Regions from separate parts of the Streptomyces sp. NPDC047085 genome, predicted to be linked through region 3. Evidence: riboswitches for the same ligand, from Rfam matches in the RefSeq annotation. Region 3 holds a riboswitch; each other region holds the start of a gene.

Region 1 (6,999 bases), on a different contig from region 3:
CCGCCGTAGGCGTCGGTGCGGCGGTTGGTGCCCGCCCACAGGAACTGGTCGACGAGGTAGCCGTGGGCGCCGTGCAGCTCGACGCCGTCGAAGCCGATGCGCTCGGCGGCGGCCGCGGCCTCGGCGAACGCGGCGACGACGTCGTCCAGGTCCTGCTGGGTCATGGCCCTGCCGGTGGGCTCGGCGCCCTCGGTGACGATGCCGGAGGGGCCCATCGCGGGGGCGTCCGGGAAGGGGGCGTCGCCGTCCTTGCGGACCATGCCGATGTGCCACAGCTGCGGGACGATCGTGCCGCCCGCCGCGTGCACGTCCTCGGCGACCCTGGCCCAGCCCGCCAGCTGCTCCTCGCCGTGGAACCGGGGCACGCGGTCGCTCTGACCGGCCGACTCGTGGCCGACGTAGGTGCCCTCGGTGACGATCAGCCCGACACCGGCGGCGGCACGGCGGGCGTAGTACGACCGCACGTCCTCGCCGGGGATGCCGCCCGGGGAGAACATCCGGGTCATCGGCGCCATCACGATCCGGTTGGGCACGGTCAGGCCGTTGAGGTGGATCGGACGGGACAGGATCTGGGCCGCGCGGGAGGTGGGGGACGTCGTGACGGTCACGTGGGGGGCTCCTCGTGAGTGACGGTTCAACAGAGCGATTGACCAGCTGGTATGTGCACACGCATTGGTGCACCTTCTTAAGCAACTGAGGGTACGGCGTCCCGCATTCCCACCTCAGCGAGGAGTGGTGTGATCCCGGACACGCCCGAGGGCGGCACCCCCTGCAACAGACAGGGAGTGCCGCCCTCGGTACTGAAGGACAGGCGATCGGCCAGAGGTCGATCAGAAGTCCATGTCACCGCCCGGCATGCCGCCGCCGGCCGGCGCGGCGGCCTTCTCCGGCTTGTCGGCGATGACGGCCTCGGTGGTGAGGAACAGCGCGGCGATGGAGGCGGCGTTCTGCAGGGCAGAGCGGGTCACCTTCGCCGGGTCGATGATGCCCTCGGCGACCAGGTCGACGTACTCGCCGGTCGCGGCGTTCAGGCCGTGGCCCGGGGTCAGGTTGCGCACCTTCTCCACCACGACACCGCCCTCGAGGCCGGCGTTGACGGCGATCTGCTTCAGCGGGGCCTCCAGCGCGAGCTTCACGGCGTTGGCGCCGGTCGCCTCGTCACCGTCGAGCTCCAGCTTCTCGAAGACGTTGGTGGTCTGCAGCAGGGCCACGCCACCACCGGCGACGATGCCCTCCTCGACGGCGGCCTTCGCGTTGCGGACGGCGTCCTCGATGCGGTGCTTGCGCTCCTTGAGCTCCACCTCGGTGGCGGCACCGGCCTTGATGACCGCGACACCGCCGGCGAGCTTCGCCAGGCGCTCCTGCAGCTTCTCGCGGTCGTAGTCCGAGTCGCTGTTCTCGATCTCGGCGCGGATCTGGTTCACGCGGCCGTTGACCTGCTCCGAGGAGCCGGCACCGTCGACGATGGTGGTCTCGTCCTTGGTGATGACGACCTTGCGGGCGCGGCCCAGGAGGTCCAGGGTCGCGTTCTCCAGCTTGAGGCCGACCTCCTCGGAGATGACCTCGCCGCCCGTGAGGATGGCGATGTCGCCGAGCATGGCCTTGCGGCGGTCGCCGAAGCCCGGGGCCTTGACGGCGACGGACTTGAAGGTGCCGCGGATCTTGTTGACGACCAGGGTCGACAGGGCCTCGCCCTCGACGTCCTCGGCGATGATCAGCAGCGGCTTGCCCGACTGCATGACCTTCTCGAGCAGCGGGAGCAGGTCCTTGACGGAGCCGATCTTGGAGTTGGCGATGAGGATGTACGGGTCCTCGAGCGACGCCTCCATGCGCTCCATGTCGGTCGCGAAGTAGGCGGAGATGTAGCCCTTGTCGAAGCGCATGCCCTCGGTGAGCTCGAGCTCCAGGCCGAAGGTGTTGCTCTCCTCGACGGTGATGACGCCTTCCTTGCCGACCTTGTCCATGGCCTCGGCGATCAGCTCGCCGATCTGGGTGTCGGCGGCGGAGATGGACGCGGTGGAGGCGATCTGCTCCTTGGTCTCGACGTCCTTCGCCTGCTCCAGCAGGGCGGCGGAGACGGCCTCGACGGCCTTCTCGATACCGCGCTTCAGGGCCATCGGGTTGGCGCCGGCGGCGACGTTGCGCAGGCCTTCCTTGACCAGGGCCTGGGCGAGGACGGTCGCGGTGGTCGTACCGTCACCGGCGACGTCGTCCGTCTTCTTGGCGACTTCCTTGACCAGCTCGGCGCCGATCTTCTCGTACGGGTCCTCGAGCTCGATCTCCTTGGCGATGGAGACACCATCGTTGGTGATCGTGGGGGCGCCCCACTTCTTCTCGAGGACGACGTTGCGACCCTTGGGGCCGAGCGTCACCTTGACGGCGTCCGCGAGCTGGTTCATGCCGCGCTCGAGGCCGCGCCGCGCCTCCTCGTCGAACGCGATGATCTTGGCCATGTGAAGTGGTCCCTCCAGGACTGGGGGTGATTCCTTCGGACCGCGCCCGCGCCCGCGACGGACGGCTCGCCGACCTGTGGTTCCTTGCCCCACCTGGCCTGCGGGCCTCACCGACCCGGTCCATCTTTGTCACTCTCACCTTCAGAGTGCTAACGCCAATGATTAGCACTCGGCATGGTCGAGTGCAAGCGGCTCACGGGATGCGGGCAGGGCGTCGGCCGCGCGCGAACAGGGAGCGCCGGGCATGCCGAAGGGTCCGTACCCAGAGGTACGGACCCTTCGAAGATGAAACAGAAGAACGTCGCTGTCAGTCGACGCGTGCTTCAGCTGGTCGCCAGCCGGACCATGTCCGCCTGCGGGCCCTTCTGGCCCTGCGAGATCTCGAAGTCGACCCGCTGCCCCTCTTCCAGGGTGCGGTAACCGTCCATCTGGATCGCGCTGTAGTGGACGAAAACATCCGCACCACCGTCGACCGCGATGAAGCCGTACCCCTTCTCCGCGTTGAACCACTTGACGGTGCCCTGAGCCATGCCTAACTCCCCTATTACTGGCCCTTGCACAGATCCACACTTCGCGGATCCGGGTCAGACCTCACCCCCCAAATCGGTCGGGGGCGTGCGCCGGAACGCGTCGACCGCGGCTGAATGTATCTGTCCAACTGCCGTCTGCAACAGGTCAATCGGACGAGAATTCTGGACGCGACTGGTCCGGAATGTGGCGAGAATTCGCCAGAAGGCGGGGCAAGTCGGGCCCCGTAAAAACCACAAATGCCGCATACAACCCGGGCATTTTGGCTACTTCTTGTCGGGCACGCGGCATCGTTTCAGGGCCCCCGACCTGTGCGGCGGGGAGCGCGTTCCCCAACTGTACCGCGCTCAATCACGCAGAATGGCCCCCTCCGTTTCTCTCACGGAGGAGGCCATTCGATGAACGCTCGGTAACCGTGGTTACCTTGGGTAATACTCAGCCGCCGGCGACGGCCGGAATGATCGATACGCCGGCACCGTCCGGCGTGGCCGTCTCCAGGCCCTGCTCGAAGCGGACGTCGTCGTCGTTCACGTACACGTTGACGAAGCGGCGCAGCTTGCCCTGGTCGTCCAGGACGCGGGCGGCGATTCCGGTGTGGTTCTTCTCCAGGTCCTCGATGACCTCGGCGAGCGTCGCGCCCTCGGCGGCGACCTCGGCCTGGCCGCCGGTGTAGGTGCGCAGGATGGTGGGGATGCGAACGGTCACGCTCATACGAGGCCAGCCTCTCGGAAGGAGTCCAGGGTCGGACGGATGGTGGCGGTCAGGCCGGTGCCGGCCACCGCGTCGAGGGTCTTGAGGCCGTCACCCGTGTTGAGGACGACCGTGGTGAGCGACGGGTCCAGGACGCCGTTCTCGATCAGCTTCTTCGTGACGCCGACCGTCACACCGCCCGCCGTCTCGGCGAAGATACCCTCGGTGCGGGCCAGCAGCTTGATGGCGTCGACCACCTGCTCGTCCGTCACGTCCTCCACGGCACCGCCCGTGCGGCGCGCGATGTCCAGGACGTACGGCCCGTCGGCCGGGTTGCCGATGGCGAGGGACTTGGCGATGGTGTTCGGCTTCTGGGGGCGGACCACGTCGTGGCCGGCCTTGAAGGCCGTCGACACCGGCGAGCAGCCCTCGGCCTGGGCGCCGAAGATCTTGTATGGCTTGTCCTCGACGAGCCCGAGCTTGATCAGCTCCTGGAGCCCCTTGTCGATCTTCGTGAGCTGCGAGCCGGACGCGATCGGGACGACCAGCTGATCCGGGAGCCGCCAGCCGAGCTGCTCGCAGATCTCGTACGCCAGGGTCTTCGAACCCTCCGCGTAGTACGGCCGCAGGTTGACGTTGACGAAGCCCCAGCCCTCGCCGGCCGGGTCGCCGATCAGCTCGGAGCAGAAGCGGTTCACGTCGTCGTAGTTGCCCTCGATGCCGACCAGTTCACCGCCGTAGACCGCCGCCATGACGACCTTGCCCTGCTCCAGGTCGTGCGGGATGAACACGCAGGAGCGGAAGCCGGCCCGGGCCGCGGCGGCGCCGACCGCGCCCGCGAGGTTGCCGGTGGAGGAGCAGGAGAGCGTCGTGAAGCCGAAGGCGCGCGCGGCCTCCAGGGCCTGGGCGACGACGCGGTCCTTGAAGGAGTGCGTCGGGTTGCCGGAGTCGTCCTTCACGTACAGCCCGCCGGTGACGCCCAGCTCGCGGGCCAGGTTGTCGGCCTTGACGAGCTTGGTCCAGCCGGGGTTGATGTTGGGCTTGTCGGCCACGTCGGCCGGGACCGGCAGCAGGGGCGCGTAACGCCAGATGTTCGCGGGGCCCGCCTCGATGCGCCCCCGCAGTTCCTCGGGCTCGTAGGCCGAGAAGTCGTACGCGATCTCCAGCGGGCCGAAACACTCCTCGCAGGCGAACACCGGTCCGAGCGGCACCCGGTGACCGCACTCGCGACAGCTCAGCGCCGCGGCCGGGCCGAGGTCTACGGTGGGATTGCTGGTGCTTGCAACTGTCTGCACAGCCATGGAGGCGAGGCCCTTTCTCCTCATCTTCCTCACGACGCATCTCGCCGTGAGACGGATTTGGCACCTTCCCTAGCCGGGAGCCTCGCGGGTGAACGAGTACCGACTGGAGGGTTGCCGGGGCTTCATCGGGCCGTGTCCCTCTGCCCCTCTGGATGAGCGGTATGCGGTTGTGTGAACGCCGTTGACCCCCGACATGCGATGGTCATCGGCGTTGTTCAAGACTGTAACCGAAGGCCACGACAGTTGAGAGAGTCGTCCGAACCGCGAGATGGATCACCCGGTTCCCCGGAACGCCCGGTGTGATCACGAACAGTGAGGAGCCGCAGACCGTGCTGGAAGAAGTCGAGCGCTGGCTGGCCACCCGCTCCTGGTCCGTGGCCGACCGACCGCTGCACCGCGTGCTGGCCGCCAAACAGCGCACCGGCCAGTCCGTCTCCGTCGTCCTGCCCGCGCTCAACGAGGAGGAGACCGTCGGCGACATCGTCGCCGCCATCCGCCACGACCTCGTGCTCCAGGCCCCGCTCGTCGACGAGATCGTCGTCGTCGACTCCGGCTCCACCGACCGCACCTCCGAGGTCGCGGCCGCCGCGGGCGCGCGGGTCGTCCATCGCGACGACATCCTCCCGCGCATCCCGGCCGTCCCCGGCAAGGGTGAGGTGCTGTGGCGCTCCCTGCTGGTCACCGGCGGCGACATCGTCTGCTTCGTCGACGCCGACCTGAAGGAGTTCTCCTCGGACTTCGTCCTCGGCATCGTGGGCCCCCTGCTCACCGATCCGGACGTCGACCTGGTCAAGGCGATGTACGACCGCCCGCTCGCCGGGGCGGCCGGGCAGGGCGGCCGGGTCACCGAGCTGATGGCCCGTCCGCTGCTGAACATGCACTGGCCCCAGCTGGCCGGCTTCGTGCAGCCCCTGGGCGGGGAGTACGCGGCCCGCCGCTCGCTGCTGGAGCAGCTGCCGTTCCCGGTCGGGTACGGCGTCGAGCTGGGCATGCTGGTGGACGCCCTGCACCTGGTGGGCCTGGACGCGCTGGCCCAGGTGGACGTGGGCGTGCGCAGGCACCGGCACCAGGACGGGCAGGCGCTGGGCCGGATGGCCGCCGCGATCTACCGCACCGCCCAGCTGCGGCTCGCCCGCGGACACCTCGTCCGGCCCGCCCTCACCCAGTTCGAGCGGGGCGAGGACGGGTTCGAGCCGCGCACCTACTCGGTGGACACCGAGGAACGGCCGCCGATGGCGGAGATCGCGGAGTACGCGGCGCGCCGGGTGGCGTGAGGGCTCCGGGCACCGAGGGCGCCCGGGGCGTGTGAACGGCGGACAACGGCTGTATACAGCCCCCTTTCGGGGCGGACCGTACGTTTGAGCGTTTCCGGGCCGGGCTAGGTTCTGGACCATGGCTTCCTCCCGTGGTGCTGAGGTGCTGGTCGCGTCGAATCGCGGCCCGGTTTCGTACGAGGTGCGCGAGGACGGCTCGCTGCACGCCCGGCGGGGCGGCGGCGGGCTGGTCTCGGGTCTGTCGGCGATCGGGCCGGAGACCGACGCGGTGTGGGTGTGCGCCGCGCTGGGCGACGGCGACCGCGAGGCCGTACGGCGCGCGGGGGGCGGACTGCTGCCGGCCGAGGACAGCGGCGGGCAGCGGGTACGGATGCTCGGCATCGACCCGGCCGTGTTCGCCGACGCCTACAACGGCATCGCCAACTCGGTGCTCTGGTTCGTCCACCACATGCTGTACCAGACCCCGCTGGAGCCGCTCTTCGACGCGGAGTTCCGCCGGCAGTGGGAGTCGTACCGCTCCTACAACCGCGCCTTCGCCGAGGCGCTGGCCGAGGAGGCGGGCGAGGGCGCGGCGGTCCTGATCCAGGACTACCACCTGGCCCTCGCCCCCCGGATGCTCCGCCAGCTCCGCCCCGACCTGCGCATCGGCCACTTCTCGCACACCCCGTGGGCGCCGCCGGACTACTTCCGTCTCCTGCCCGACGACATCGCGGCCGAGCTGCTCACCGGCATCCTCGGCGCGGACCGGGCGGC
Region 2 (6,999 bases), on a different contig from region 3:
GTCTCGCTGTCGAGCCCGGTCTCGAAGTCCATGGCGGCTGACGGGATGCGGTCACCCCGAGCATCGGTGACCGCAATCCGCAGGAGTCCGGGCGTAGGGTCGAGGTGGAGCGCCAAGCGGAAGTCGCGGCCCTGAACCCGACCGTGCAGCGCCGCGTTGGCCGCCAGCTCCGCCACGATCTGCTCCGCCCGCTCGACCACGGAGGGTGAAACCTGCCAGGCCCGCAACTCCGCAGCGGTGAGCAACCGGGCGAGCCTTGCGCCGCGACGGGTCGAGGACAGTTGCTGCGCGAAAGTCCTGACGGCGGTGGATGCGTGGGGAGTGGTCGCGTTCATGAGAGCCACCGTGAGGGTCACGCGGGGGCACACGCCAGGGGAGAGGCCCGTACGCTGCGTGAGGGTACGGGCGCATCCCCTGGACGGTACGACGGTCAGCCGTCACTGAACCCGGTGCGGCAACGTCAAGGGGCTGTCAGTAATGCTCCAGGTCCAGAAGGACGTAGCAGCGGGACCAGTTGACGTTCCACTCGCCATCGACCTCATAACCGATCTCCCGTACCTGCTCGGTCGCCCGCTCCAGTACGCTCCGCAGCCCTTCCAGGGTTCCGGTGTCCTCGAACATGCCGCTGGGCTCCGACAAGGGTCCGCGGTACATCACATGCTGATCTCCCCAACGTGTCCCGACAACTTGGACGGTGTGCGTGTCACCGCCGTACTCGACCGACACGTAGTAGCTGACCTCGCCCGAGTCCCCATCCGCGTCATCGCCGGAGGGATCCGCATCCCGGGTTTCGTTCAGGGAAGCTGTGACATCACAGACGCACGAGGACCACCAGAGACGCCACGGCCCGGCCGTGTCCCATCTCTCCGTGTCGAGCTTCCTCTGGGCAACTTCGGTGAGAAGGGCGAGTCCCAGGAGCGAGCGCCTGTCGAAGTCCGGTGGGTGCTCGCCGCGCAGGTCGTAGGACGGGTCCTGTGCCATCCCTCCGGGGAAGGCATCCACGAGTTCCAAGAGGCAATTGCCGCCACCGCCCTCCGCCTCCTCAGGGTTGTCCACCTTGGCGTAGCGCTCTTTGTCCGCCTCGCAGCACCAGCAGAGACCGGGCATGCAGCAACACGCGTCGGTGTCCGTCTCGTCGGCCTGGGTGGCGTCTGCGGCATCCTCAAGCCCTGTGGAATCGGGGGCAGTTTCCTGACTCGGAGAAGGTTCGGGCCGGCCCGGATTGAGGTAGACGGCTTCCAGCCGTGCTTTTCCGATACGGCTGTTGCTCAGCCATTCAGGCACCTCGTCGCGGATGTCGACGGCCCGTGCCTGCGTTGGATGGTCCCCGTTGCGGTAGAAGGCGATATCGCAGGAGCTGTCGAGCCATTCGTCGAAGCGCTCGTCGGTCCCCAGCCGGCCGAGGCCGCTCGACTCGGCCGTGCGGAACAGCGCCCGCGCGGCAGCGGCGTCGATGAGCGGAAGGCCTTCGCGGCCAGGAGATGTCTCGGAGGGAACGTGCATGTCAGTAGCCTCCCGGAGTCGAAGGACCCCGGTAGCGCGCCGCACCCCGGTGATCTGCTGCTTCCCACGCATCTCGCGTGGCTTGGCCGTCACCCGGGGCACCTCGCCTCGGGCGGGATGCCGTCCAGCAAGCCGGGACTTGGCGCTGGAACACACGACCGACCGGGAAGCTAACACCCGTGTCGATCTCCCGCAACGTCTCTCACAACCCTTTACTCCGGAAGCGGAGTCATGACATCTTGCGGCTCGGCCCACCCAGCCGTCGCGCACGGCCGGGACAGCCGCCGGCCGGCCATCTCGCCCACCGCGAGAGTGCCCTTCCGGCCAGGACAACGCCCCATGAACCCGTGGGGACGAGTACCGATCTCCCTGCACGACGTGTAAGGGGGTCCTTCGTTTCACAGGAGGCCCTTGTGCACGCCACCGACGCAACCAGTACGCCTCGTAATTGGGATCTTTACCGGACAGCGATCGCCCACATTCAGTACCAGGGCCGGACGGTACGAGTCGAACCGCGTCCCTGGGGCACAGCTGAAGGCCCCTTTCCGGAATCAGCCGGCGTGGGCACCGTCCACGTGATCACGGCCTGGAATCCCCGTGGGCGTACCGCTTCCGCCGACGACAACGCCCGCGCCCAGGGCCAGTTGCTCGACGAGATCCGCAACCGTGCGCTCACCTGGTGGGTCGCCGAAGGAGGCGACGTGTCCGGCACCCACCGAGAGGAGAGCGTCGCCGTCGTAGGCCTCAGCGATGCCGCGGCGCTTGAACTGGGGCGCCGCTTCGGCCAGGACGCGATCTTCGCCTGGACTCCAGACGCCTGGCGCGTTCTGGCATGCGACAGTGCGGCCGTGGCTGCGAGCGGATGGGCCGCGTCCGCGAGCGGCCGGCTTTCATCGCTTCGCCCACGTGGCGACGCCGGGCGCGACCGCTCGGACGGTCCGTCGGGCCACCGCTTCGACGAGCGCTGAAGTAGGTAGGAGAACGACCGATGGGCATGTACCCCATGCGCACCCCGGACCATTGTCCCCACTGCGGCAGGATGCTCGCCGGTCCGCCTCCCCAGCGGGTCAGGGCCGACGGCTTCCCTGCGGAGGTGACCTATGAGACCGACCCCGTGTGTGGCGCGCGCTGGCACGTGTGGGACAGGACGTCCCCGCTGCGCCGCTTGGCCCGTCCATATGTGGAGGGCACGGGCTGACACAGCCAGACCTCCGTACGGTGAGTCAGCGTACGGACACGTTCGGTGGACAGTACGAATTCCACTTGGCCACGCTGGGGTTGCGATGGCGGGTTTGGCACGTGTGCACCTGGAGGTGGGCCTCGAATGACGACCGACAACGTCGACCCGGTGGCGGAAGGGGAGTGCGTACGGGAACCGGACCCGTCGGACAGTCTGCGGACGTTCGGGGCGGTCGTCCAGGCCCTGCGCGAGCATGCGGGGCTCAGCAGGGCGGAGTTCGCCGAGCTGGTCCAGTTCTCCAAACACACGGTGGAGTCAGTGGAGTTGGGGAGGCGAATGCCGGACGAGTCCTTCGTGGAGCGGGCGGAGGAGGTGCTGGGGAACACCGGGGCGCTGAGGAAGGCGGCGAAATTTCTGACGCGAGGGGAGGCGGGGCTGGCAGCCTGGTTCCGGCGGTGGGCGAAGTTGGAGAAGGTCGCGGTGAGTCTGTGTACGTATGAGTGCCGGTTGGTGCCGGGGATGTTGCAGTCGGAGGGGTATGCGCGGGCGGTGTTCGACAACAGCATCCCCCTGTTGTCGGACGACCAGATGGAGGCGCAGGTCGCCGCACGGCTGGAGCGTCAGAAGGTGTTGTACGAGCGGGCCCACGTCCCATTCACCTTCATCATGGAGGAGCATGTGCTCCGGCGTCGGCTCGGCGGGACCGAGGTCATGCGGGGCTTGCTCGCCCACGTGCTGAAGCTGAGCGCCTTGCGGAACGTGACGCTCCAAATCATGCCGGTGGACACCGAGTTTCATGGGTGCCTGGATGGGCCGGTATGGCTCCTGGAAACGCCGAAGGGCCAGCGGTTCGCGTACTCCGAAGGCCAGCAGAACGGCCGCCTCATCTCCGACGTGAAAGAGGTGAGCCTCCTCTGCCAGCGCTATGACACACTGCGGTCGCAGGCCCTGAACCCCACGGAGTCACGGGGTCTGCTGGAGCGACTGCAAGGAGAGCTATGAGCACGACGGAACTGGCCTGGTTCAAGTCCAGTTACAGCGGCACCCAGGGTGACAACTGCGTCGAGGTCGCCGTCACCGAACAGGCCGTCCGTGTACGGGACTCCAAGGACGTGACCCGTCCGGCCTTTGCTGTGGGCCGGGACGGCTGGTCGCGCTTCCTGGACTTTGTGGCGGAGGCCTGAAGGCGGCGCGTCACGATGGCAGGCCGGCAGACGCATGCCACCGTGACGCGTAAACCGGCTCTTCGGAGTGAGGGTGTAGTCGGGCTGCACACGTGGCTGACGGTCGGCGCTCTCTCAGCGGTCCGCGTCGCGTTCCTCCTCGTCCCCGAGCAGACGGCGCGCTCGGTCGGCGATCTCGCTGGAGAGTTTGCCCGTTACTGAGCTGGCCCGGTCGAGGGTCTCGTTGCCGAAGCTTATGGCGGCGTCGACGCTTTTTGCTCCTGTCTCGAGCGCCTTGTCCCTCGCCTCCGTGGCCGCGTCCACCCATCGTCTCGCCTCCGATGACAGGCGACCGGACTCGATCCCGAGCCGCCCGTGGAAGCCATGGACGCTGGTTGCGACATGGTTGCTCGACTGGACCAGGGCCGGGGACTTGAACGGGTTCAGCAGCACTTTCGCGTTGGCCGTGCCGGCAGCCACATCCATCCGGGCCACCAGACGCTCGGTGCTCCGCGCGATGAGATCCAGGCGGTTCTGTCGGGCAGCCCGAAGCCCGATGCGATGCTGGTCCAGTTCATGCGGGGACGTGTCCAGCACTCGGTCGAGTTCGAGCACGGCGATCGCGTCCTGCAGTTGGAAGCAGCGAGCCAGCACAGCAAGCCACTCCCGAACCGTGGACTCGGCTTCCTTGGCCGTCGCGGCGAGGTCACCGATCGTGGTCTTGCGCTCCATCTTCTCCGCGAGTGCGTCGAGCTGACGCAGCGCGTACGCCTGGGTGTCTGCGATCGTCGCCGGCGCGGCCTGCACCTTCGACCAGGTGACCTCGGAGACCCGGCCCACCTGCTGTCGGATGGTCATGGCCTCCTCGATGATGAGGTCCACTCCGATCATGCGGGCCACCACAGCGTCCTTCTGGGCGCGCAGCACGTCGTCGACCTTCTCGTCGATCGTGGCGAGGTAGTCGGTGATCTCGTCCATGGCCTGCTGCATCGTGAGCTGGGCCATGATCCCCGCGGCACCAGACAGAAGCGCCGGGTTGGTCAGGAACGAGCCGGCCCCCTTCTCGATCTGGAGCCATGACTTGATTGAGCCGCGTTTCCCCGCCATTGCGTGGCTGATGCCTGGCGTTTTGGTTTCCGTCAGCCCGAACTTCTTGACACGCTGCGCAGACTCCTTGGTCAGCTTCACCCAGCGACCGGAGCTGGCGGCAATCTCCGAACCTGCCTGAGCGGCTGCGGCCCCGGTACCGACGACGAACTTGAGGCGTTGCACGCCGAGGTCCTTCGACGGCAGTCCCTCCGAGAGGAGGAAGCGTTCGACATCCGTCGCATTCCCGATGACCGCCAGCCCATCACCGTCACTGATCAGCTGAATCTCGTTGTCCATTGCCCGCTCCTGAAGTGGCTTCTCGCAGTTGAGGGTGGTCGGCGTGCGCGCGGCGACCGCCGGGCGGTCAGGCAGGGTGCCGAGGGCCGTGGCCCGGGGGCGGGGTGAGGGTGGAGGTGTAGTTCTCGCCGTCCACCAACGGGTTCTCCAGATTGACGCCGGCTGCGGCCATGCGGTCGTACTCGGCCAGGATCAGTTCCTTGGTGCGGTAGGTCCCGTACTTGGCCTCGTCCTTGCGCTTGACGATGGGGAAGGTGTCGAGGATGTAGTCCACATCGTCGCGGGGGATGCCGTAGAGGTGGAAGAACAGCGCGTCCAGCTCGGCGCGGATGATCGTCCGGCGGTCCTCGTCCCAGCGGAAGGGTACGCCGGTGTCGCCGAGGTCGCGAGCGAAGGGGGCCATGTCGTCTGCTGTGTAGGCGAGTTCAAGGACACGCGGAGTGATGAATGACGATTGGGGCAACAGCCCGGCGCGAGTCGGGACGGGAATCTGCTCGAAATAGTTAAAGGTCAGGTTCACCCCGCCGAGCTTCTGCCGGAGGGAGTAGTCGCAAGCAAACGAAGTTAGAGCGGACTGGAGAAAGTGCGCGTCGCCAGCCAGCAGAAGTGGCGTACTGTGCCCAACAGCTGATCGCGGAATTGACGCCAGGATTACCGTGCGCTCGTCCGTACTGCGGCAGACGTTGCGGAAGCCCATTAGCCAGTCGTGGCCCCAGGACTTTCGGGTGAGCTGGGCCTCGACCTCGCGCTCGGCGACCCAGTAGCGGGGGAGTACGGACCTCGTGCGGTCCTGCTTCTTGGGGAGGGTGAGGTCGCGGGTGGAGCCCTCTGGCTCGTAGGTTGCCCAGCGGTGGTCGTAGTGGTGGAGCATCTTCGCTTCGTAGAGCGGGAGCATGCGGGCGGTGCCGCGGGTGAAGACGTTGCCATCCAACTGCCAGCCCTCGGCCTCCAGCTCCTCGTGGGTGTGGAAGAGGTGGGAGTCGTTCGACATGTGGAACATGGTCATGAACGACAGGCCCCAGGGGTTGCCGTTGGGGTCGCCCTCCTTGATGAGCACCGGGACCCGGCGGTAGATGCCGAGGGTGATCTCCGCGTCACGGCGGGTGCGGAAGACGGGGCATGTTCCGGTGTTGGGGTTGAGGAGAGTGATCTCCTCGGGGGTGAGGGTGAAGCGCTTGCCGGGGCCGTCGAGTTCGGTGGTGTCGTGGAGGAAGAAGGCGAAGCTGGCGGCAGGTTCGCGAACCGCGCGGCCGGCGAGGGTGAGCAGGCTGAACTTGAATGAGCGGTGCACGCCGGGGAAGAGCGGCGCTGCGTTCTCGAAGTCGTACAGCGAGGCTAGGGAGCCGTGTTGGACGAGGTCCTTGAAGAAGAACTGGGTGGTGGCGTCGGTGGCGATGCCCGTGGGTACGATCACGCCCGTACGGCCGCCGGGGCCGGTGAGGTTGCGGTCGGTCTCGGCGAAGACGGCGTAGGTGTTGATGTCGCCCCGGCCGGTGAGCGGGTAGCGCAGTGAGGAGCGCAGGAACTGGCTCTCGCCCTCGGCGCGGCGCTTGGCCTCGCCGAACTCGGCGAAGAGTTCGGGGTTGGTTGTCGGCAGGGTCGCGATGAGCTTCTTGCGGGCGGCAGCATTGGGAGCGTTGGCGATGGCCGCGTCGCGCTGAGCGAAGAACTCCTGTTCCTGGAGCTTGATGCGCTCCCACGGCGGGTTGCCCAGCAGGCAGGAGAAGCCCCCAGCCCAGCCGAGGGACGTGTCCACATCGGCGTCCG
Region 3 (6,999 bases):
CGGTGAAGCGACTCCGCTTCCTTCTTGGCCGCGTCCAGCTCCCCGCGCAGCCGCTCGCTCTCGGTCCGGACCTGCTCGCGGGCCCCCGCCAGTTCCTCGCGCAGCCGCTCCAGTTCGGCCCGGCTCTCCTCGTCGGCCCGTTCGGCGTCCGCGCGCAGGGCCTCCTCGCCGGCCGCGGTCACCTGCTTCACCCAGCCCGTGGGGCGCAGTACGTAGGCCGCGGCCGCCACGTCGAGCGGGTCCGCGGCCGGGGGCGGGGAGCCGGAGTCCAGGGCACCGGAGAGTTCCGGGTGCGCCTCTCTGAACTTCTCCCCGACCCGCTGCCGGAACAGCGGATCGGTCTCCAGCGCGGCCGCCATCGCGTTCCCGGCGAACTTGGCCCGCCGGTTCGGGGCGAACCGGGCGTACTGCCTCAGCTGGGCGGGCAGTTCAGTCACTGTCAGCGCGCCGAAGGCGTCCGAGACGATCTGCACGACCCGCCGGCGCACGCCGTCGGGCAGCGGACGGTCAAGCACCTCAGCGGTGCCGTCGCCCGGCCCCCCGCCTGCGGTCTCCACCATCCGTCACACCCCACTACCTCTGCGGGGCCCGCTCCGCTCAGGAGCCGGCGCCCGGCCTGTCCACGAGTTCCACCTGATCCACCGCGTTGCACCAGCGGCAGCGGACCGACTCGATCGTCTCACTGACCACCTCGCGCTCCTCGACGGTCGGCTCACCGGCGAGGTCGAGGTGGACATACTCGACGACCTTGGACGCGCGGGTCACGTCGAACCGGGTGAGGTTGCCGCAGAGGGTGCAGCGCCACCGCGTCGTGGCGGTCGGCAGGGGAACCGTCATCGTGGCCGTTCGCTTCCTTCTCGGGTCTGCCGCGCCGCTCCCCGACGCGTGTGGCTCGTAACCCTACGGCCTGGCGGGTACTCATCGCCCGTCCGTCCACGGCGGCGAGGCGGTCTGTGCCACTGCGTCCGGTTACGTCATGCTCTGTGTTCATGATCAGCGACGCGACCACGACAGCCGGCCGGACCTTCAGGGGGGTCCGGGGCAGCTCGGCACCGATGACGTACACCCTCATCGCCCTGTGCTGTCTGATCTTCGTCCTGGGTCCGGCGTCCGGGCTCACTCCGGCGTACGGCTCCGGGAAGGCGCTGACCCTCGCGCAGCGGGCGTACTTCCGGCACTGGGGCGTGATCCCGGCGGACCTGTTCGGCGCGCCCGTCCGCGAGGCCCTCTCCCCGGTGACGGCCCTGTTCGTGCACGGCAGCTGGGTGCATCTGCTCGGCAACATGCTCTTCCTCTTCGTCTTCGGGGTGATGACCGAGGAACGGATGGGCCGGGTGGAGTTCACCCTCTTCTACGTCGGCTGCGGCTACCTGGCCCTGCTGGGGTACGCGGCCGCCAACACCGGCTCCGGGCAGTCACTGGTCGGCGCGTCCGGGGCGATCTCGGCGGTCCTCGGAGCCTTCCTGTTCCTGTTCCCGCGCGCCCGTGTGACCAGTCTCCTCCCCTTCCTGTTCTTCCTGCCGCTGCGCTTCCCGGCCTGGATCGTGCTGCCGTTCTGGGCCGCCCTCCAGTGGCTCGCCGCGAGCCGCGCGCCGGAGGGGCCCGGAGTGGCCTACCTGGCGCACGTGGTCGGTTTCTGCCTGGGCTTCGGCTACGCCTGGGTGCGGTACGGCAGGAAGGCTAGAGTGAGGGCCGCCCCAGCTCCGGCACTCAAGGGAGAGAAGCAGCCGTGATCACCGCGATCGTTCTGATCAAGACCAGCGTGGACCGGATCCCCGAGATCGCGGAGCAGATCGCTTCGCTGGACTCCGTGAGCGAGGTCTTCTCGGTCACCGGTACGTACGACCTGATCGCGATGGTGCGGGTGCGGCAGCACGAGGATCTGGCGGAGGTCATTCCGGGGCGGATCAGCAAGATTCCGGGGGTGGAGGCGACGGACACGCACGTGGCGTTCCGGACGTACTCGCAGCACGACCTGGAGGCGGCGTTCTCGATCGGTCTGGACAACTGATCGGGAACGCCGCCTGATCGTCCTCACTCAGGCCGGTTTCACCTTCACTCAGGCCGGCTTTCACACCGCCGGGACGCAGCGGCCGTCCTCGGTGCGGTACTGCCACTTGGCGCCGTCGCTGACCAGTTCCTTCACCGCGTTCACGAACCGCTCCACGTGCTCGTCCGGGGTTCCCGCGCCGAAGCTCACGCGGATGGCGTTGAGGGACTTCTCGCCCGGCGCGGCCTCGGGGGCGCCACATTCGCCCTGGGTCTGGGGGTCGCTGCCGAGGAGGGTGCGCACCAGGGGGTGGGCGCAGAACAGGCCGTCGCGGACGCCGATGCCGTACTCGGCGGAGAGGGCGGCGGCGAAGTGGGAGCTGTTCCAGCCCTCGACGACGAAGGAGAGGACGCCGACGCGCGGGGCGTCGTCGCCGAAGAGAGAGAGGACGCGCACCTGCGGGACCTCGGCCAGGCCCGCCCGGACCGTGTCGATCAGGTACCGCTCGCGGGCGACGAGCGCGTCGAAGCCGGCCTCGGTGAGGGCCTTGCAGGCGGAGGCGATGGAGTAGGCGCCGATGACGTTCGGGGAGCCGGCCTCGTGGCGGGCGGCGCTCTCGTGCCACTCCACGTCCACGCCGCCGTCCTGGCGACGGGATACCGCGCGGCTCGCGCCGCCGCCCGCGAGGTACGGCTCGGCGGCCCGGAGCCAGTCCGCTCGGCCGGCCAGCACGCCTGAGCCGAAGGGCGCGTACAGCTTGTGGCCGGAGAAGGCGACCCAGTCGACGTCCAGGTCCGTGACCGACACGGGGTGGTGCGGGGCCAGCTGGGCGGCGTCCAGGACGATCCGGGCGCCGTGCGCGTGCGCGGCGGCGGCCAGCTCGCGCACCGGCCACAGCTCGCCGGTGACGTTGGAGGCGCCGGTGACGCAGACCAGGGCCGGGCCGTACGGGTCGCGGTCGGCGAGGGCGCGCTCCAGGGTCTCGACGGCCTGGCGCGGGGTGCGCGGGGCGTTGAGGTAGGTGACGCGGGCGTTCTGCCAGGGCAGCAGCGAGGCGTGGTGCTCGGTCTCGAAGACGAAGACCTGGCAGTCGGCGGGGAGCGCGCGGGCCAGCAGGTTCAGGGAGTCGGTGGTCGAGCGGGTGAAGATCACCTGGTCGGTCGCGCGGCAGTCGAGGAACTCGGCGACGGTCCTGCGGGCGTTCTCGAACAGGTCGGTGGAGAGCTGGGAGAGGTACCCGGCGCCACGGTGGACGCTGCCGTAGTACGGGGCGTAGGCGGCGACGTCGTCCCAGACGCGCTGGAGGGCGGGGGCGCTGGCGGCGTAGTCGAGCGCGGCGTAGGTGACCTCGCCGCCGGTGACGAGCGGGACGGTGACGTCCCGGCCGAGAACGGGCAGCGGGGCACAGACGGACTGGTCGGCGGCAGCGGTGACGACGGACATGGCGAACTCCCGTGAGAGGCAAGGCGGAACCGGCGTGCGAGCGGACGCGGCTCGGGCACGCGGGAAGGTGAAAAAGGGGGATGCGGAGGCGGGGCTCTGCGGCCCTATCGCATTCGCTTGCTCACGGAAGGCTCCTCGACGACCAGGACCCCTGGCTGCTCGAGGGGTCCGCGCTTGCCGTAGACCTCACTGCCTACGGCCTGGTCTTCACCCGGGGCACCCCGCCACGGACGGAGGGTTGCCGGACAGTCGGCCGGGGCCTCATGACTGTCACTCATGACCTGGACAGGAACGTAACGGAAGTGATCGCGGTCCCGCAACTCCTGTCCGGATCGCGGGACCGCACCTCGGCTTCGTCAGCTGTTGGTGGCCGCCACCCAGCGCTCCAGCGTGCTCCTGGCCGCGCCCGAGTCGATCGACTCCGCCGCCCTGGCCATGCCCTCGCGCAGCTGCTCGGGGAGCGCCGCGTCCGTCGGGTGCAGGGCGACCAGGGCCGCCGCCGAGTTCAACAGGACGGCGTCGCGGACCGCGCCCTTCTCGCCGTCCAGCACGCGCAGCGCCACCTGCGCGTTGTAGGCGGCGTCGGCGCCGCGCAGGGCATCGATGGGGACGAGGTCGATGCCGACGTCGCGCGGGTCGAAGACCTCCTCCGTGACCTTGCCGTCCCGGACCACCCACACCCGGGAAGTGGAGGTGGTCGTCAGCTCGTCCAGGCCGTCGTCGCCCCGGAAGACCAGGGAGGAGTTGCCGCGCTCGGCGAGCACGCCGGCCACGATCGGCGCCATGCGCGGGTCGGCCACGCCGACCGCCTGGGCGCGCACCTTGGCCGGGTTGGTGAGCGGGCCGAGGACGTTGAAGGTCGTCCGGATGCCCAACTGGCCGCGGGCGGCGGCGACATGACGCAGCGACGGGTGGAACTTCACCGCGAAGCACATGGTGATGCCGGCCTCTTCGGCGACCTCGGCGACCCGCTGCGGGCTCAGGTTCAGATTGACCCCGAGCTTCTCCAGGACGTCGGAGGAGCCGGAGGCGGAGGACGCGGCGCGGTTGCCGTGCTTGACGACCTTCACCCCGGTGCCGGCGACGACGATCGAGGACATCGTGGAGATGTTGACCGTCTTGGCGCCGTCGCCGCCGGTGCCGACGATGTCGACCGCGGGCCCCGGCACCTCGATCACGTTGGCGTGCTCGTACATGGTCCGTACGAGCCCGATGATCTCCTCCACCGTCTCGCCCTTGGCCCGCAGCGCCACCATGAACCCGGCGATCTGGGCGTCGGTCGCCTCGCCGCGCATGATCCGGTCCATCGCCCACGCGGTGTCGTCGGCGGACAGGTCGCGGCCGTCCAGCAGCCCGTTCAGCAGGGCGGGCCAGGAACGGCCCGCCGCGGTGTCGCCTCCAGCGGGGGTCACAGCGCTCATCAGCCGCTCCTAGTGAGTACCAGCACAGGGTCGTACGAAGTCGTACTCCCCACCTTATCCAGCCCGGGACACGGCGAAGGGCCCCGTCCAGAACTGGACGGGGCCCTTCGACCGTGGCGTGGCGACGCGGGGATCAGTGGTGGCCGTGGCCGCTCGTGATCTCCTTGTACTCCTCGACAGTCGGCTTCGGGATCTGGTTGTCCTCGCCGTAGTAGGCGTTGGAGAGCTTGGCACGCAGCTTCTCCGTGGCCTTCACCTTGCGCTCGACACCGTTCTCGTCGACCGTCGGGCCGATCTTGGCCGGCTCGTACTGGTGGTGAGCCGTGAGGGTGTGCAGCTGCTCCTGGCTGAGCGCCTCGTGCACCTCGATGAACTCACCGTGCGGCAGGCGCTTGATGATGCCGGTCTCGCGACCGTGCAGCACCTTCTCCTTGTCGCGGCGCTGCAGGCCGAGGCAGATGCGCTTGGTGATGATGAACGCGATCACCGGGCCGGCGAAGAAGCCGATGCGGACGAACCAGGTCACGGCGTTGATCGACAGGTGGAAGTGGGTGGCCCACAGGTCGTTGCCACCGCCGACCAGACCGATCATGTACACCGTCACCCAGGCGACACCGAACGCGGTACGCGTCGGGGCGTTGCGCGGGCGGTCCAGGATGTGGTGCTCGCTCTTGTCGCCGGTGACCCAGGACTCGATGAACGGGTACACCGCGATCGCCGCGAGGACCAGACCGAAGAGGACCAGCGGGATGAACACGCCCAGGACGAGCGTGTGACCCCAGAAGTTGATCTCCCAGCCCGGCATGTAGCGGACGAGACCCTCGGCGAAGCCCATGTACCAGTCGGGCTGGGCGCCGGTGGACACCTGGTCGGGCCGGTAGGGGCCCATGGCCCAGATCGGGTTGATCTGGGTGACCGCCGCGATGGCCGCGATGACACCGAAGACCAGGAAGAAGAAGCCTCCGGCCTTCGCCATGTACACCGGCAGCAGCGGCATGCCGACGACGTTCTTCTCGGTCTTTCCGGGGCCCGCGAACTGCGTGTGCTTGTGGTAGAAGACCAGGATCAGGTGGCCGACCACGAGACCGAGCATGATGCCCGGCAGCAGCAGGATGTGGATCGAGTAGAACCGGGCCACGAAGTCGTGGCCGGGGAACTGCCCGCCGAAGAGGAAGAACGAGATGTAGGTGCCGACGATCGGCATCGACAGGATGGCGCCCTCGGTGAAGCGGACACCGGTGCCGGAGAGCAGGTCGTCCGGGAGCGAGTAACCGGTGAAGCCGGTGAACATGCCCAGGACGAACAGCAGAAAGCCGAACAGCCAGTTGATCTCACGCGGCTTGCGGAACGCGCCGGTGAAGAACACGCGCATCATGTGCACGAACATGGCGGCGAGGAAGATCAGCGCAGCCCAGTGGTGGATCTGCCGGATGAGCAGACCACCGCGCACGTCGAAGGAGATGTGCAGGGTCGAGTTGAACGCCTCGGACATCAGCTGTCCCTGGAGCGGGACGTAGCTGCCGTGGTACTCCACCTCGTTCATCGACGGGTGGAAGAACAGCGTCAGATAGACACCCGTCAGGATGATGATGATGAAGCTGTAGAGCGCGACCTCACCCAGCATGAACGACCAGTGGTCGGGGAAGATCTTGCGCATGTTGGCCTTGGCCAGGGAGTAGATCCCGAGCCGGCCGTCGGCCCAGTCCGCGATCCGCTCGCCGGCCGGAGCCTTCCCGCGAGAGCGGGGGGTCTCGTTCGATTCAGTACTCATCCGCGCTCCCAGAATGCAGGACCGACGGGCTCCTCGAAGTCGCCGAGCGCCTGGAGGTAACCCTCTTCGTTCACGCCGATGCGCAGCTGCGGCAGGGCGTGACCGGCCGGGCCGAAGATCACTCGGCCTCCGTCGGAGAGGTCGAAGGTGGACTGGTGGCACGGGCACAGCACGTGGTGCGTCTGCTGCTCGTACAGGGAGATCGGGCAACCGACGTGGGTGCAGATCTTCGAGTACGCGACGATGCCCTCGTGCGACCACGCGAGCTCGCGCTTGTCCTTGATGTTGTTCGGCTGGAGCCGGACGATCATCACGGCGGCCTTGGCGATCTCGTTCTGGAAGTCCTCAGCCTTCTCCTCCAAGCCCTCGGGCTT

What was found. A riboswitch is a leader RNA that binds a small molecule or an ion and turns the genes downstream of it on or off. The one in region 3 is predicted to bind S-adenosylmethionine.
Region 1: linked by a shared signal. The riboswitch ahead of thrC (threonine synthase) and the one ahead of ABZ865_RS03765 (aminotransferase class V-fold PLP-dependent enzyme) in region 3 are both predicted to bind S-adenosylmethionine.
Region 2: linked by a shared signal. The riboswitch ahead of ABZ865_RS07810 (hypothetical protein) and the one ahead of ABZ865_RS03765 (aminotransferase class V-fold PLP-dependent enzyme) in region 3 are both predicted to bind S-adenosylmethionine.

Annotation. Positions count from the first base shown of each region.
Region 1 covers NZ_JBEYUW010000005.1:70,282-77,280, reverse strand. Annotated here, with positions in the region: gene ABZ865_RS19025 (NADH:flavin oxidoreductase) at 1-608, opposite strand, end outside; gene groL (chaperonin GroEL) at 831-2,453, opposite strand; gene ABZ865_RS19015 (cold-shock protein) at 2,777-2,983, opposite strand; gene ABZ865_RS19010 (MoaD/ThiS family protein) at 3,417-3,692, opposite strand; gene thrC (threonine synthase) at 3,689-4,972, opposite strand; SAM riboswitch class I at 4,990-5,131, opposite strand; gene ABZ865_RS19000 (glucosyl-3-phosphoglycerate synthase) at 5,302-6,246, shown strand; gene ABZ865_RS18995 (trehalose-6-phosphate synthase) at 6,365-6,999, shown strand, end outside.
Region 2 covers NZ_JBEYUW010000002.1:469,511-476,509, reverse strand. Annotated here, with positions in the region: gene ABZ865_RS07815 (ATP-binding protein) at 1-335, opposite strand, end outside; gene ABZ865_RS07810 (hypothetical protein) at 472-1,503, opposite strand; SAM riboswitch class IV at 1,556-1,663, opposite strand; gene ABZ865_RS07805 (DUF3293 domain-containing protein) at 1,917-2,471, shown strand; gene ABZ865_RS07800 (helix-turn-helix transcriptional regulator) at 2,828-3,685, shown strand; gene ABZ865_RS07795 (DUF397 domain-containing protein) at 3,682-3,867, shown strand; gene ABZ865_RS07790 (hypothetical protein) at 3,982-5,232, opposite strand; gene ABZ865_RS07785 (DNA methyltransferase) at 5,300-6,999, opposite strand, start outside.
Region 3 covers NZ_JBEYUW010000001.1:880,273-887,271, reverse strand. Annotated here, with positions in the region: gene ABZ865_RS03785 (NYN domain-containing protein) at 1-560, opposite strand, end outside; gene ABZ865_RS03780 (hypothetical protein) at 598-837, opposite strand; gene ABZ865_RS03775 (rhomboid family intramembrane serine protease) at 990-1,733, shown strand; gene ABZ865_RS03770 (Lrp/AsnC ligand binding domain-containing protein) at 1,730-2,011, shown strand; gene ABZ865_RS03765 (aminotransferase class V-fold PLP-dependent enzyme) at 2,072-3,433, opposite strand; SAM riboswitch class IV at 3,599-3,715, opposite strand; gene trpD (anthranilate phosphoribosyltransferase) at 3,790-4,854, opposite strand; gene ABZ865_RS03755 (cytochrome bc complex cytochrome b subunit) at 4,988-6,625, opposite strand; gene ABZ865_RS03750 (Rieske 2Fe-2S domain-containing protein) at 6,622-6,999, opposite strand, start outside.